DNA from 4 places in the Dasania marina DSM 21967 genome. Region 2 is predicted to be linked to each of the others. Evidence: predicted binding sites of a transcription regulator. Region 2 holds the regulator's gene; each other region holds the start of a gene.
What was found. Region 2 encodes sigma-54, which starts transcription at its own class of promoters, with help from an activator protein. Its sites were predicted from a motif close to TGGCACANNNNTTGCNNT; they were not measured.
Positions count from the first base shown of each region.

Region 1: the regulator sigma-54 is predicted to act here: its motif matches at 1,610-1,627, upstream of flgA (flagellar basal body P-ring formation chaperone FlgA).
Region 3: the regulator sigma-54 is predicted to act here: its motif matches at 1,702-1,719, upstream of B067_RS0101785 (PEP-CTERM sorting domain-containing protein).
Region 4: the regulator sigma-54 is predicted to act here: its motif matches at 2,009-2,026, upstream of glnA (glutamate--ammonia ligase).

Region 1 covers NZ_KB891592.1:93,260-97,008, reverse strand. Annotated here, with positions in the region: gene B067_RS0119155 (CheR family methyltransferase) at 1-459, opposite strand, end outside; gene B067_RS0119150 (chemotaxis protein CheV) at 567-1,502, opposite strand; gene flgA (flagellar basal body P-ring formation chaperone FlgA) at 1,733-2,446, shown strand; gene flgM (flagellar biosynthesis anti-sigma factor FlgM) at 2,564-2,890, shown strand; gene B067_RS0119135 (flagella synthesis protein FlgN) at 2,971-3,447, shown strand; gene B067_RS21045 (TIGR04282 family arsenosugar biosynthesis glycosyltransferase) at 3,434-3,749, opposite strand, start outside.
Region 2 covers NZ_KB891579.1:31,276-35,024, reverse strand. Annotated here, with positions in the region: gene lptA (lipopolysaccharide transport periplasmic protein LptA) at 1-595, shown strand, start outside; gene lptB (LPS export ABC transporter ATP-binding protein) at 573-1,298, shown strand; gene B067_RS0109000 (RNA polymerase factor sigma-54) at 1,503-3,011, shown strand; gene hpf (ribosome hibernation-promoting factor, HPF/YfiA family) at 3,193-3,480, shown strand; gene B067_RS0108990 (PTS sugar transporter subunit IIA) at 3,524-3,749, shown strand, end outside.
Region 3 covers NZ_KB891575.1:401,261-405,009, reverse strand. Annotated here, with positions in the region: gene sthA (Si-specific NAD(P)(+) transhydrogenase) at 1-491, shown strand, start outside; gene B067_RS0101790 (ion transporter) at 625-1,458, shown strand; gene B067_RS0101785 (PEP-CTERM sorting domain-containing protein) at 1,789-2,667, shown strand; gene B067_RS0101780 (HDOD domain-containing protein) at 2,799-3,749, shown strand, end outside.
Region 4 covers NZ_KB891575.1:173,246-176,994, reverse strand. Annotated here, with positions in the region: gene B067_RS0100715 (DUF4124 domain-containing protein) at 1-206, opposite strand, end outside; gene glnA (glutamate--ammonia ligase) at 454-1,860, opposite strand; gene thiI (tRNA uracil 4-sulfurtransferase ThiI) at 2,260-3,714, shown strand.

The DNA of each region.
Region 1 (3,749 bases), on a different contig from region 2:
CACAATATTTAACGGGGGTAATTTGGCCCGGTAAGCCGCTCGATACTCATCGTATATCATACTGAGCGAGTAAGGCTCTTGCCCCGAGGAGCAGGCTGCCGACCAAATTCGTAAACTGCTACCGCCATTGGCAATCGCTGCGGGCAAAATCGTGTTTTTAAACACGTCAAAAGGGTGGGTGTCACGAAACCAGAGGGTTTCGTTAGTGGTCATGGCATCTATCACCTCTTCTTTTAAGGGGCGATTATTCACAAGGCTAATCTTTTCTATTAACTCACTAAGGCTGGCAATCTGATTAGACGCCATAATCTTGCTTAATCGGCTGGCCACTAAATATTGCTTATTGTCACCCAATAATATGCCGCAGGCACTTTCTAAAAACGCGCGAAAGTTTTGGTAATCTTTCGACGACACTTGCGCACTGGCATGAGAAGGCAAACCATAGCTCTGTTGGCTCATAGATACTGCTAACCTTTTTATTACGGGAATGCCGTTAAGCATACAGAATTTTCCACCTTGCTCCGATAAAATATATCGTTGCGAACAAAGTTTACTGCCTGCTAAGCCTACTCCCCTGCATTAACGGCCTTAATTCTATCGGTAACCATGGTTGCTAATTGATCAGGGTTAAACTTGGCTAAAAAATTATCAGCCCCTACCTTTTTCACCATAGCCTGATTAAAAACACCACTGAGCGAGGTGTGCAGCACCACATGTAACTTAGCCAAACGGGCATCGGCTCGCACCTCTGAGGTGAGGGTATAGCCATCCATTTCCGGCATCTCTATATCTGAAATCATCACCATATATTTCTTAGAGACATCGATGCCCTCGTCAGCCAATGCCAACAGATGCTCATAGGCCTGGCGGCCATCATTCAGCACCGTTGTTTCTACGCCTATACTCTCTACACAGCGTTTAATTTGCTTACGGGCTATAGCCGAGTCATCGACAATTAATACGTGCTTGCTCGCAGCCTCCACGCCGATATCGTCATCGACTACCCCTGCGGAAATTTCTTCCACCATGGGCGAAACTTCAGACAGAATTTTTTCTACGTCTATGATTTCCACTAAACGACCATCGATATTGGTGACCGCCGTTAAATAATGCTCGCGCCCCGAGGCCTTGGGTGGTGGATGTATATCACCCCAGTTCATATTGATAATGCGCTCTACCCCGCGCACGAGAAAGCCCTGCGTCGCCGTATTATATTCAGTAATAATAACAAAGCAGCTCTCTATGTCGTCTAATTCGCCTTGGCCGGTAGCCAAACTCAAATCCATAATCGGGATAGTGCCTCCACGTATATGGGAGACGCCTCTCACCACCGGATTGCGCTGGGGGATCTTGGTCAGCTTAGGACACTGCAACACCTCTTTAACCTTAAACACATTAATACCGTATACCTGCGCACCATCTAGGCGAAACAACAGTAGCTCTAGGCGGTTTTGCCCGACTAGCTGGGTACGCTGATTGACTGTATCGAGTACACCTGCCATATTTTTCTCCAATAACGATTACGTTAGTCTCATCAAACCAACCGGCTTGGCCCGGTGCTAGTGAGAACATAGCACTCTAGCACCATTACCCCGCTCACGGCCATTAACGGCATACTACTTGCAGTATTTCTTGAACGAGCTATTGAGCGTCATTTTTTCGACTTCAATATGTCATCGGCAGCAAAGCAGCAATATTTAGCGCACTAACAGATAAAGCATAGGCTAAGTTAATGAAAGCACGTAGTATTTTAATAGCGATAAGCACCCTAATCTCGCTCAGCCCCGCGGTAGTGCAGGCCGATACCAGCGCGGCTGACATTAGCAGCAGCATAAAACTCTTTATGGATGACTACCGCAGTGAGCTACAGCAACGCTACCCCAATGCCAGCCGTATCAGCCATCAAATTAACGCCTTAGATTCACGCCTAAGCATGGCCGACTGCGCCCAAGCACTGGCAGTAGAGCGCCATGATAATAACACCGTAGGCCGCGTCAACCTCAAGGTTAGCTGCTCGCAGCCAGGACGCTGGTCATTGTATGTGCCTATTGAGATACAACTCTTTCACCCCGTCGTGGTCGCCGCAGGACCCATCAATAAAGACACCCAGTTCAGCCCTCAGCACCTAGACCTACGCGAAGTCGATTTAGGCGGCATACGGGGCAGTTATTATTTTCGTAAAAGTGATGTGGTGGGGATGGAAGCCAGCCGTGCACTTAAGCCTGGCGTAGTCATCTCCAGCAGCTATTTACAGGCCTCTTTGATGGTAGAAAGAGGCGACGCCGTGGTGCTCAGCGCCGAATCTGGCAGCTTAACCGTTAAGGCCCCCGCCATCGCCCTCAGCGATGGCCGCCAAGGGCAGCAAATACAGGTGCAAAACAGACAATCAAAACGCGTCATCGACGCCCGTGTCACCGGGCCTGGAGCCGTGCAGGCCAGTTTATAAACACCCTGCAGAAACCCGTAATAAAAAAGGTAAATATGTTAAAGTTCGCGGCATTACTGCCGATAAATACCATGAACGTTTTATATTTGCCTTAATTTGCCAATTAGGATTAGAGAAATGGTTAGAGATATCAGTGGCTTAGGAAGCCCAAACCGCAACGAGCTGCGTACTGATCGCAAGGACGAGAACGGCGCCAAAGCCGAGCAAAGCAAAAGCGCTGCGGTCGATAGCAATGCTAAAGCTCCCGTTAGCGGCGACCAAGTTAACTTAAGCAGCCAAGCGCAAACCCTTAAAAGCTTAGAGGGCAAGCTTGCAGACTTGCCTGAAGTGAACGAGGAACGCGTGGCCAGCATCAAAGCCGCCATAGAAAGCGGCGAATACCGTATAGACAACAACAAAATCGCTGAAAAATTACTCAGTTCAGATGCGCTCTTCGGCAAATAGCGCGCACTGAACCGCTCTTTGAGCACCCGCTCGCCTAGCGAGCAAAAGGCAAATATAAAACATTCAAAAGGTTTAATCCTATGGCAACTTCACCGCAGTTGTGGTCAGAGCTTCTAGCCACCTTCCACAAAGACCTACCCCTCACTACCCAGCTACATAAGCTGCTATTACAAGAGCGTAGCGCTCTAGAAAACCGCGACTACGACAATATTAAAACTCTGCTAGCTGACAAAAATAGCTTGGTCAAAAACCTTAAGCAGCATGCCCACACTCGCATGCACGCCCTACAGGCAGCAGGCCTAGCGGATGAAACCGCCACCCTCAATGCTGCCGAACAAGAGTCACCGATAGTAGCCAAGGCGTGGCGACAACTGGCCCAGCAATGGGATGAGTGCCAGCATTTAAATGCCGTTAACGAGCGCATACTGCAACGCACCCGCCTAGTGGTTAATCAAACGCTGGACTTATTACGCGGCGCCAACCAACAAAATCGCTTATATGACCCCAAGGGTATGGCCAATAACAACAGCTCTGGCCGCAGTATCACCAGTGCTTAAAAGCTGGCAGCTCTCGTAATAGTGGCAAATCTTCGGGCCTATCTATATCGGCCAAGGGGGCTAAACAGTGATAACGACTGTCTACCCCCTTTAAAGCACTACAGCTTTGCGCCAGCACCTGATCACTACCCCAGCTAATGCCGCTAAACAGCTGCGGCCACAGGCGTTTAAACCCCAACAGCACATAGCCACCATCCTCGGCAGGGCCAAACACCACATCGACTCCCTGCTGCAATCGCTGCAGAGCCTGCGCTATATAGGCAGCGTCAATAAAAGGGCAATCGGCTCCCAACAACAGCACC
Region 2 (3,749 bases):
CATAGGTAAGCTGGCCTTTTTTAGCCAGCAAAACGAAGCTGAAAAGCCGCCCGTAGAAGCGCAGGCGGAAACCATAGAGTACCAACTCAGCAACGACACCATCGTCTTTTTAAACCAGGCCACACTAACCCAAGGAGCCTCCAGCCTTAGCGGCCAACGCATAGACTACAACACCAACACCGCGCAAGTGAAAGCAGCTGGCAGCCAAGAGGGCAGCGAAGCCGCCAGCAGCACCGGCCGGGTTAATATGGTGCTAGAGCCCAAGCGCAAAATCGATAGCGCGGAGACCAATGGCATGTCTGCACCTATAGCCAATCCAAGCCCAGCACCAAAACCTGAATCAGAGTCTGAATCAGAACCTAAGCCAGCCCCTGAACCAGAGCCCGTATCCGTACCAGCCCCCGTAAGCGACGATGTGTCAGCTACCGCCGTAGACGCGCCCACCCCTGCAGCTATTTCTGCAGCTACCCCAACACCTACCCCTACGGTACAGCCCAACACAACAGGCAATGACAAGGCCAGCGCACCAACCGACGATCATACCAACCCCAAAACCGACCTAAAGGATAGCCATGCCGACGCTGTTAGCCAGTAACCTAGCCAAGGCCTACAAAGGCCGGGAAGTGGTTAAAGATGTTTCACTGTCCGTAGAAAGCGGCCAAATCGTCGGTTTATTAGGGCCTAACGGTGCCGGTAAAACCACCTGCTTTTACATGATAGTGGGCATAGTCACCGCAGACCGCGGCCGCATCACCCTGGACGATAAAGACCTCACCGGCCTCTCCATGGGCGGCCGCGCTAGACAAGGCATAGGCTACCTACCCCAAGAAGCGTCTATCTTTCGCAAGCTCAGCGTGGCCGACAACATTATGGCCATACTGGAAACCCGCGCAGACTTAAGCCGCCGACAACGCAAAGCTAAACAGCAAGAGTTACTGCAAGAGCTGCACATTACCCATATACGCGACAGCTTGGGCATGGCCTTATCGGGGGGCGAACGCCGCCGGGTAGAAATCGCCCGCGCGCTAGCGACTGAACCGGCATTTATTTTATTGGATGAGCCCTTTGCTGGCGTAGACCCCATTTCGGTGGGCGATATTAAAAACATTATTAAGCATTTAAAAAACCTTAATATAGGGGTGCTAATCACCGACCACAATGTGCGAGAAACCCTTAGCATCTGCGAAAAAGCCTATATCGTCGGCGATGGTCACATCATCTCCGAAGGTTCACCCGAAACCGTGCTCAATAACCGCAAAGTGCGGGATATTTATCTGGGCCACCAGTTTGTTTTATAAGCTGTGCAGCTTTTAAACTACTGTGGTGCATAGCCATAAAAAAAGCGGTATAAATATTGCTTTCTTATTGCCTATAAGAACCTGCATAAACTACACTAGGCCTTAAGTTGTCCTCATTAATCACTGGCATTAATAGCCTGCACCAAGGGTAAAACCACCCACCTGGCGCGACTTCCTTGTGCGGAAAAGTAATAATTAGTCACTATGAAACAATCGCTACAACTTAAAATTGGCCAGCAGCTGACCATGACGCCGCAGTTGCAGCAAGCGATCAAACTATTACAGCTTTCCACCCTAGATTTACAGCAAGAGATACAACAAGCCTTAGAAAGCAATCCCATGCTAGAGGTGAACGAAGAAAGCGAAGCCGACAGCCCAGCCAAAGAAGGCGATAAGCAAGCCGAGCTGGTAGACCTCAGCCAACCCAACGAAAAACCCACCAGCAAAGAAGCCGACAGCACCGCCGCCGATGCCGATAGTGACTGGGCTGAAAACAACATCCCCGACGACCTACCGGTAGACACCAACTGGGATGACGTTTACACCAATAACAGCCCCAGCAGTAACGGCTCATCAGCCAGCGGCGATAACGACTATAACTTTGACGCCAACAACAGCGCCGAAGAATCATTACAAGATCACCTCTACTGGCAGCTCAACCTGACCCGACTCTCCGACTTGGACCGAGCCGTCGCCATGGCTATAGTTGATGCCGTAGACAACAATGGCCGGCTCACCCAAACCCCCGAAGATATACTCTCCGGTTTTAGCGAAGAATACCCCGAACTAGAGCTGGACGAAGTGGTGGCAGTACTACACCGGGTACAGCAATTTGACCCGCCGGGGGTGGCTGCAGCTGACTTACAAGAGTGTTTGATGATACAGCTCAACCAGCTGTCTCCCGACACCCCTTGGCTAAAAGAAGCCAAACTTGTCACTACTCGCCACCTGGCCTTATTGGGCAACCGTGATTACGCCCAATTGATGCGCCGTAGCAAACTCAAAGAAACACAGCTGCAAGCCGCACTAGTGCTTATCCAAAGCCTTAGCCCCAACCCCGGCGAAACCATTACCAGCAGCCAAACCGAATATATAGTACCCGATGTTTTTGTTAAAAAGATCAAAGGCCGCTGGACCGTCGAGCTCAACCCCGATACCGCCCCCAAACTCAGTATTAACAGCACCTATGCCTCCATGGTTAAGCGCGCCGACAATAGCAGCGACAACAACTATTTGCGCGACAACTTGCAAGAGGCGCGCTGGTTTTTAAAAAGCCTACAAAGTCGCAACGAAACCCTGATGAAAGTGGCCACCCGCATCGTCGAGCACCAGCGCGGCTTTTTGGATTACGGTGACGAGGCCATGAAGCCTTTAGTACTGCACGACATCGCCGAGGCGGTAGAAATGCACGAATCCACTATCTCGCGGGTCACCACCCAAAAATACATGCATACGCCCAGAGGTATTTTTGAGCTCAAGTATTTTTTCTCCAGCCATGTCAGCACCGACTCCGGCGGCGAATGCTCCTCCACCGCGATACGGGCACTGATCAAAAAACTCATAGCCGCCGAAAACACCAAAAAACCACTCAGTGACAGTAAAATTACCGCCTTACTGGGCGAACAGGGCATCAAAGTGGCCCGCCGCACCATAGCCAAATACCGCGAGTCGCTTAATATACCGCCCTCTAATGAGCGCAAGCGGCTGGTTTAAGCTGAATAATCAAACACTTAAAAAACTACCGACACAGCGACGAGATTCTTAGCAGGCGAACTAAACAGGCTGCCAAAATTACGCTAAGCTGAAAGAGACGGGAGCCACTTCCTCCCTATTCAATTAAAGAGTCCGCACGCCGTGCAGCACTACTTTTTAACCCTGTCAGAAGGAGCCAGCCATGCAAATTAATGTTAGCGGTCACCATGTCGAAGTTACTACAGCCCTTAGAGATTACGTCAGCAGCAAATTTTCCCGCCTAGAACGCCATTTTGATCAAATAACTAACACCAATGTCACTTTAACCGTTGAAAAACTCAGCCAAAAAGCAGAAGCTAACGTCCATGTTGCTGGCGCCGATTTATTCGCTGTCTCAGAGTCTGAAGATATGTATGCTGCGATAGACACGCTCACCGACAAACTTGACCGCCAACTGATTAAACATAAAGAAAAAGTCAAAAGTTATTAGCCCATTAACCCCAAGCACGCTCACACAGTAATCGCGAAATTCTATGTCTTTATCCTCCATTCTTACCCTTGAGCGCACCCTCTGTGGTGCCGAAGGGCGCAGCAAAAAACGCGTTCTAGAAACTACATGCCAATTTATATGTCAGGATATAGTTTCGCTAGACAGTGAGGACTTATGCGACAAGATCACTGCCCGCGAGCAGCTGGGCAGCACCGGCCTAGGCCACGGCATAGCCATACCCCACTGCCGCATAGACAACTGCAGTAGCA
Region 3 (3,749 bases), on a different contig from region 2:
ATAATATTTTTGCTATAGGTGATGTGGTGGGGTGGCCTAGTTTGGCTAGTGCCTCTTATGATCAAGGACGCTCAGTGGCTAGGTATATCTGTGGTGAGAATAGCCGCTTTATTACCGAGGCTCCTACCGGTATTTATACGCTGCCTGAAATTAGCTCCATAGGTAAAACTGAAAGCGAACTCACCGCCGCGAAAGTACCTTATGAAGTGGGTAGAGCCTTCTTCAAAGATACCGCCAGAGCACAAATTTCGGGTGAAAGCGTGGGTATGTTGAAAATACTCTTCCACGCCGATAGCCTGCAAATATTAGGCATACATTGTTTTGGTGCTGAAGCCTCAGAGATTATTCATATAGGCCAGGCCGTGATGAGCCAAGAAGGTGAGGCTAATAGTTTAAAATATTTTGTGAGAACCACATTCAATTACCCCACTATGGCCGAAGCCTATAGGGTGGCGGCTCTAGATGGTTTGCATAGAGTGAATCGTTTTTAAAAGAATACGGCGGCATTAGTAGCATAGGTTAACCGCGTACTAATGCCCGCTTTACCCCTTATCTATCATTCTTTATTACTATGGTGCTGTTTCTCGGCGCCATAAACATCTAAGTACTACGCGTAAAACCTCTATGAAAAATACCGCTATGCAATCCCCTACTTCATGGGCGTTTTTAAGGCGCTTACAATTTTTAGAATCCAGCCAGTGGTTTCAGGGCTTGGTGATATTTATTATTGTGCTGTCGGCGTTAATGATAGGGGCTAAAACCTATGATATTCCACCTATGGCCGAGCAAGCGCTGTGGGTGCTGGATTGGGCAGTGACAGTATTTTTTTTGATAGAGCTTTGCTTGCGTTTTGCGGTGTGTGAAAACAAAAAGCGTTTTTTCTTTGATGGTTGGAATGTGTTTGACACCTTGGTGGTGATGGGGAGTCTAGTGCCGCTGGAAAATGCCGATGCGGTGTTAGTGGGCAGATTACTGCGAGTGTTTAGGGTGTTGCGCTTGGTGTCGGTGGTGCCAGAGCTGCGGTTTTTAATTAACTCCTTATTAAAAGCTATTCCACGCATGGGCTATATAGCCTTGTTAATGTTTATTATTTTTTATATTTACGCGGCGATAGGCTCGTTGATGTTTCAAAATATCAATCCCGTGTTATGGGATGATGTTAGCATTTCTATGCTTACGCTATTTAGGATAGCGACTTTTGAAGACTGGACCGACGTGATGTATGAAACCATGGCGGTTTATCCCATTAGTTGGCTGTATTATTTAACCTTTATATTTTTAACCGCATTTGTGTTTTTAAATATGATGGTAGGCACTATTTTAGAAGTGATGAGCGCCGAACAAAATAGCAAGGATGTGGCGCAGGCGCATAAAGAGCGTGAGGATATGGCGGATAAAATCGCTGTTATGAAAACGCAATTAGACGTGATAGAAAGTTTGTTAAAAAATAAGCGCTAACTGTCGAAAAAATTATCAGGTTTAATTTAGCGGCGTAACTACTTTTTTATGCATATGAAAGATAAAATTTGTGATGGCTGTCACAGGAAATAAGTGTGAACATAAATAATAATAACAGCAGTGCTTTATATCACAAAAAGATATTAAATATTGGTGAAAGGGGTTTTATAACTGTCGAGTATCTTTACGCTAATGTAACTCGTTTAATGCTAAGTATTTGTTTTTTATTGTGAATGATTAGAGTGGTCTATTTTTTGCTCTGTTTACACTCCGAGCCAGCAATGAGGGTGTATTGTTCTGGCAAAATAGAGTTTAAAGGAGATCAATAAAATGAAACTTTCTAAGTTGGCTGTGGCGGTATTCGCGTCTACAGCATTACCGGTAATGGCTACAGCTATTACCACAGATATCATCGCTGTCGTTGATGAGTCAGGGTCCATGTCGGGTGAGCATGCCTGGCTAAGCGGCATGATAAGTTCACTAGATACGGCACTGGCGGCAGCTGCGGGCGTCGACCCATTTAGTGCTCAATATGGATTAACAGGTTTTGGTGGTACCTCGGGTAGCGGTGGTGTTCATTATGCTGGCCATGAGCATACAGTCGGTGGTGGTAGCTTGGGGACTGCTGCAGAGTTTGGTACTGCTACGGGCACTTTGGTATTAACCGGCGGTACTGAGGATGGTTACTCGGGTATAGATACTGCACTGGGCTATACCACGCAGGCCAACTCAATTAGAAACCTTATCTTGGTCACCGATGAAGATAGAGACACTGTCGATGGTGGACTATCTTATGCTTCTATAGCTGCCGGCCTTGCTAGTGACAAGGCTTTATTGAATGCGGTGATTAACTCCAGTATTTATTGTGGTGATAATACTACCGCTTTGGGTATGGATAGTACTGGCACCGGCTATAAGGCCGATGGTGCTGGTGGCTTTACAACTTGTGCTAGCGCCTATGGTAGTAATATTGGTAGTAATTTGAGCTGGGATCATTATGGCGCATTAGCTTTGGGCACTGGTGGTGCAGCTTGGGATTTAACTCAATTACGCGCAGGTGGTTTAACCGCTGATTCATTTACGGCGGCCTTCGTCAATATCAAGGTGAAAGAAACTATTACTAGGAATGTGCCTGAGCCCGGTAGTTTAGGTCTATTGAGTTTGGGTTTAGCGAGTTTAGCTTGGAGCCGTAAAAAAGCGAAAGCCTAATATTGACTATTATGAGTAGCGAATCTATCAAACCCGGGCCTAGCTCGGGTTTTTTGTTTTGAACCTAACGAGTAGTAAGCGTTATTATCATCTATAGTGAATAACAACTTACTAGGTGATAACCGTAAATTATGGAAAGCAGTGAAAAATTAGCGTTAATTGCGCAATTCTCCCCCTTTAATCGTTTAGATCATGAGCTGTTTGAGCATGTGGCGATTTATATTGATATAGAAAAAGCGGCCAAGGGCACTGTTTTATTTGATGTTGGTGATATCGATATTGATGAATATTATTTGGTGCAGGGAGAGATAGCCCTAGCGGCAAAAGATGGCCGTGAAAACGTTTTAAAGGCTGGCGAAGGTAGGGCGCAGTTACCCATAGCACGGCTGCGCCCCAGAATGTATAAGGCTATCGCGGCCAGTGATATTTTGTATTTTTCCCTGAGCAAGTCAGTATTAGATGAATTGCAGCGCGGCATGAACAGTGAAACCGGCGGTTTTGTGGTGGGAGATATGAAGTCGCAGGCTGGGGAAGATGGCCGCATCTTATTGCACGAGTTTCAGCAGGAATTGGCCTCGGGGCGTTTTGTGTTGCCCAGCTTGCCAGAGACCGCCTTAAAAATTCGTGAAAAAGCCGATGATAAAGACAGTAACTTGGCCGATATAGCGGCGCTGGTTAATACCGACCCAGCCATTGCTGCCAAACTATTAAAAACAGCTAACAGCCCGCTGTACCGAGGTGTATCCCCCTGCAGTAATACCCAAGCAGCGATATCGCGTTTAGGGATTATTACCACCAAGCAATTGGTAACCAGCTTTGCAGTCTTGTCACTGTTTAAGTCCGACTCCCATGCCGCCATAGAACGCATGGAGCGGTTGTGGCGACAAAGCATAGAGGTCGCGGCATTCAGCTATGTATTGGCTAAGCATTTACCTATTTTTAACGAAGATGAGGCCATGCTGGCCGGTGTATTACATCGCATCGGTGAGCTAGTGATTATCAGCTTTGCGGATAACTTTTATGACTTGAGCACCGATCAGCAGCATTTAGATACGGTGATTATGCTGCTCAGTGGTCATATC
Region 4 (3,749 bases), on a different contig from region 2:
CGAACAGGGGATACGGTTACGGGCTTAACAGTGTTAGTTTGTTTTATCTCCACCGGCTGGGCGTCAGGTTGGGGTTGATCGCTAAACTGGGGGTTACCGTGTTCGTCTATGGTTTTATACACCTCGGCATAGCCTTGGCTGCACAGTGCTAGGCTGGTAAGCAACAAGCCGGCGGTCAATAGGTGGTGGCGTAGGTTGCTGTGCATGGCGGCTCTCTTCATAAGTTGGGTAATTAACACTTACTTGTAGCATAGCGTTATAGACTCGCTAGTGCTGTATTTGTTCATAGTGCTTATGGCTCGCTGTGGCGGTTGTTGTGGTGTAGTTGTGGTGTAGCTGCGAGTAAAGCATAAGCCTGTGTCAGGGCGGGCGTCATTAGGGTGAAATACAAGGCAAAAAAAAGCCCGCACCATGAGATGGTGCGGGCTTTAGCTTAGCACTTAACAGCCGTGATTAGCAGCTGTAGTACATGGCGAACTCAACAGGGTGAGTCGTCATGTTTAAGCGCTGTATCTCTTCTTTCTTCAGCTTTATGTAAGCGTCGATCATGTCGTTGTCCATAACGCCGCCAGCGGTTAAGAATTCACGGTCTACATCTAAGGCTTCTAGCGCTTGCTCTAGGCTAGAGGCAACCGTTGGGATTTCAGCGGCTTCTTCTGGCGGTAGGTCGTATAAGTCTTTATCGGCTGCATCGCCAGGGTGTATTTTGTTTTGGATGCCGTCTAGCGCCGCCATTAACAATGCGGTGAAGCATAAGTAAGGGTTGGCCGCGGGGTCGGGGAAGCGCGCTTCTATACGACGGGCCTTAGGATTGGGTACATAAGGAATGCGTATAGAGGCCGAGCGGTTACGTGCCGAATAGGCCAGCATAACAGGGGCTTCAAAACCGGGAACCAAACGCTTGTAAGAGTTGGTTGCTGGGTTGGCAAAGGCGTTAATGGCGCGGGCGTGCTTGATAATGCCGCCTATGCAGAATAAAGCTTCTTCTGACATACCTGCGTAGGCATCACCAGACATTAGGTTTTTACCGTCTTTGGATAAAGACATGTGTACGTGCATGCCAGAGCCGTTATCGCCCACTACTGGCTTAGGCATAAAGGTAGCCGTTTTGCCGTAGGCGTGCGCCACATTGTGTACACAGTATTTTAAAATTTGAACTTCATCGGCTTTAGGTACGATGCTGTTAGGGCCTACGCCTATCTCACATTGGCCAGCGGTGCCGACTTCGTGGTGATGTACTTCTATGGTTAGGCCCATGGCCTCCATAGCGTTACACATGGCGCCACGTAGGTCGTGTAAAGAATCGACCGGAGGCACTGGGAAATAGCCGCCTTTAACACCCGGGCGGTGGCCAGTGTTGCCATCGGTGAAGGTTTTGTTAGAGGACCAAGCCGCTTCTTCAGAGTTGATTTCAAAGCCTACGCCAGACATTTCGGTATGCCATTTAACGTCGTCAAAAACGAAAAACTCAGGCTCTGGGCCAAATAGGGCTGCATCGGCGATGCCGGTGGCACGCATATAGGATTCGGCACGCTCCGCTATAGAGCGAGGGTCGCGGCTATAGCCTTGACCGGTAGTGGGCTCAACAATATTGCAACGCAAGTTTAGGGTGACGTCGTCGGTGAAGGGGTCGATAACGGCGGTAGAGTCGTCAGGCATTAAAATCATGTCTGAGTCGTTAATACCTTTCCAGCCGCCTATAGAGGATCCGTCAAACATTTTGCCTTCTTCGAAAAAGCCTTCGTCTACTTCTGAAGCTGGTATGGTGACGTGATGCTCTTTACCGTTGGTGTCGGTAAAGCGCAGGTCTACCCAGCGTACATCGTTGTCTTTAATTAGGTTCAGAGTGTTCTCTGACATGTTGAGCTTCCTCTCTATAAGGTTGTTAATTAACTATGGTTTACAACTATAGCTGTAGTCGTTTCGATTGCGAGTGAGTATATAGGGTTTTGCCTTGGCTTACCTCAGCTCCCTCGCCATCGAGCTAAGTTCAGGCTATAGCTTGCTATTAGCAATCGCTATGCCAGCTTGTGCGGCCTGCTAACCAACTGATTAATAAGGAGATTATTTTACCTCCACATTTCGTGATAGTTGCATGCGCACCATCATGGTGCGGTTGTGCCTGATATTGGTGCGCTTTGTGTGAAGAGGTTTTGGGATCTTTCTAGCAAGGGTCTAGGCCGCTAAGCGTTTTGTTGTGGGCTAAACTGGGTATAATTGCCGGCCATTTTTTATCCCCCTGACAGGGCTAGTGACATTATGAAGTTTATCGTTAAGTTTTTCCCCGAGATTACGATTAAGAGCAAGCCGGTGCGCAAGCAGTTTGTGAAGAACCTTAGCGATAACCTTAAAAAGTTACTAGGCCCGTTGCATGAGTCGGTGCGTATACAAAAAGACTGGGATAAGCTGGTGGTGCACTGCAGCTCTAATGATGAGCAGCTGCGCGGGCAGATGATAGATACCTTGGCTTGCACCCCCGGCATTGCCTACTTCTTGGATGTGGTGGAATTCCCCTTGGGGGATATGCAGGATGTGTATGAAAAAACGCAGCAGATTTGGGGTGAGCGGCTAACGGGCAAGACTTTTGTGGTGCGCTGTAAGCGGGCGGGCAAGCACGATTTTAACTCCACTGATTTAGAGCGTTATGTGGGCGGCGGCTTGTTGCAGCACACTGCGGCGGCAGGGGTAAGGCTGCGCGACCCCGATGTAACGGTAAACTTAGAGGTGCGCGACGATAAGCTCTATGTGGTCAACGACAAGCACGCCGGTCTGGGAGGCTTTCCACTAGGCAGCATAGACCCGGTACTGAGTTTGATTTCTGGCGGTTTCGACTCTACGGTTTCAACCTACCTCACCATGAAGCGCGGTATGCGTACCCATTTTTGTTTTTTCAATTTAGGTGGTCGCGATCACGAAATAGGAGTGAAAGAAGTCGCCCTGTATTTGTGGCTGAAGTATGGCTCCACTTCGCGGGTGCGTTTTGTAACCGTGCCTTTTGAGGGGGTGGTATCAGAAATTTTACAAAACATAGATGATTCGCAAATGGGCGTGGTGTTAAAGCGCATGATGCTGCGTGCGGGCACCAAAGTGGCTGAGTCTTTAAACGTGCAGGCTCTCGTTACTGGCGACAGTGTTGCGCAGGTGTCCAGCCAAACCCTGACCAACCTAACAGTGGTGGATGCTGCTACCGATATGCTGGTGCTGCGGCCGCTAATTACCATGGATAAGGGCGATATTATCGATCTCTCTAGAAAAATTGGCACTGAGCCTTTTGCTGCTGTGATGCCCGAGTACTGCGGCGTGATTTCGGTAAAGCCTACCACTAGAGCCAAGATGGATAGGATAGTTAATCAGGAAGAAAAGTTTAACTTTGATTTAATTGATGAGGCTGTGGCCAATGCCCAGTTCGTCAATATCGATAAAATTGACTTAGCTGAAATGGCTAGTACTGAGGTAGAGGTACTAAACGTACCTATACAAGACGGCATTATTATTGATGTGCGTCACCCCAGCGAAGAAGAGCGCAAGCCTTTAAAAATTAACAATGTGACAGTAGAAAAAATACCTTTCTATGAATTGCACGGCAAGTTTGCCGAGCTGGATAAAAACAAAGTGTATTTATTGTATTGCGATAAAGGTGTGATGAGCCGCCTGCATGCCTCACACTTAGTGGAGCAAGGCTATAGCAATGTTAAGGTGTATCGCCCGCTGTAGTTTCTAGCTGCCGGTTATAGCAAACAAATAAATCG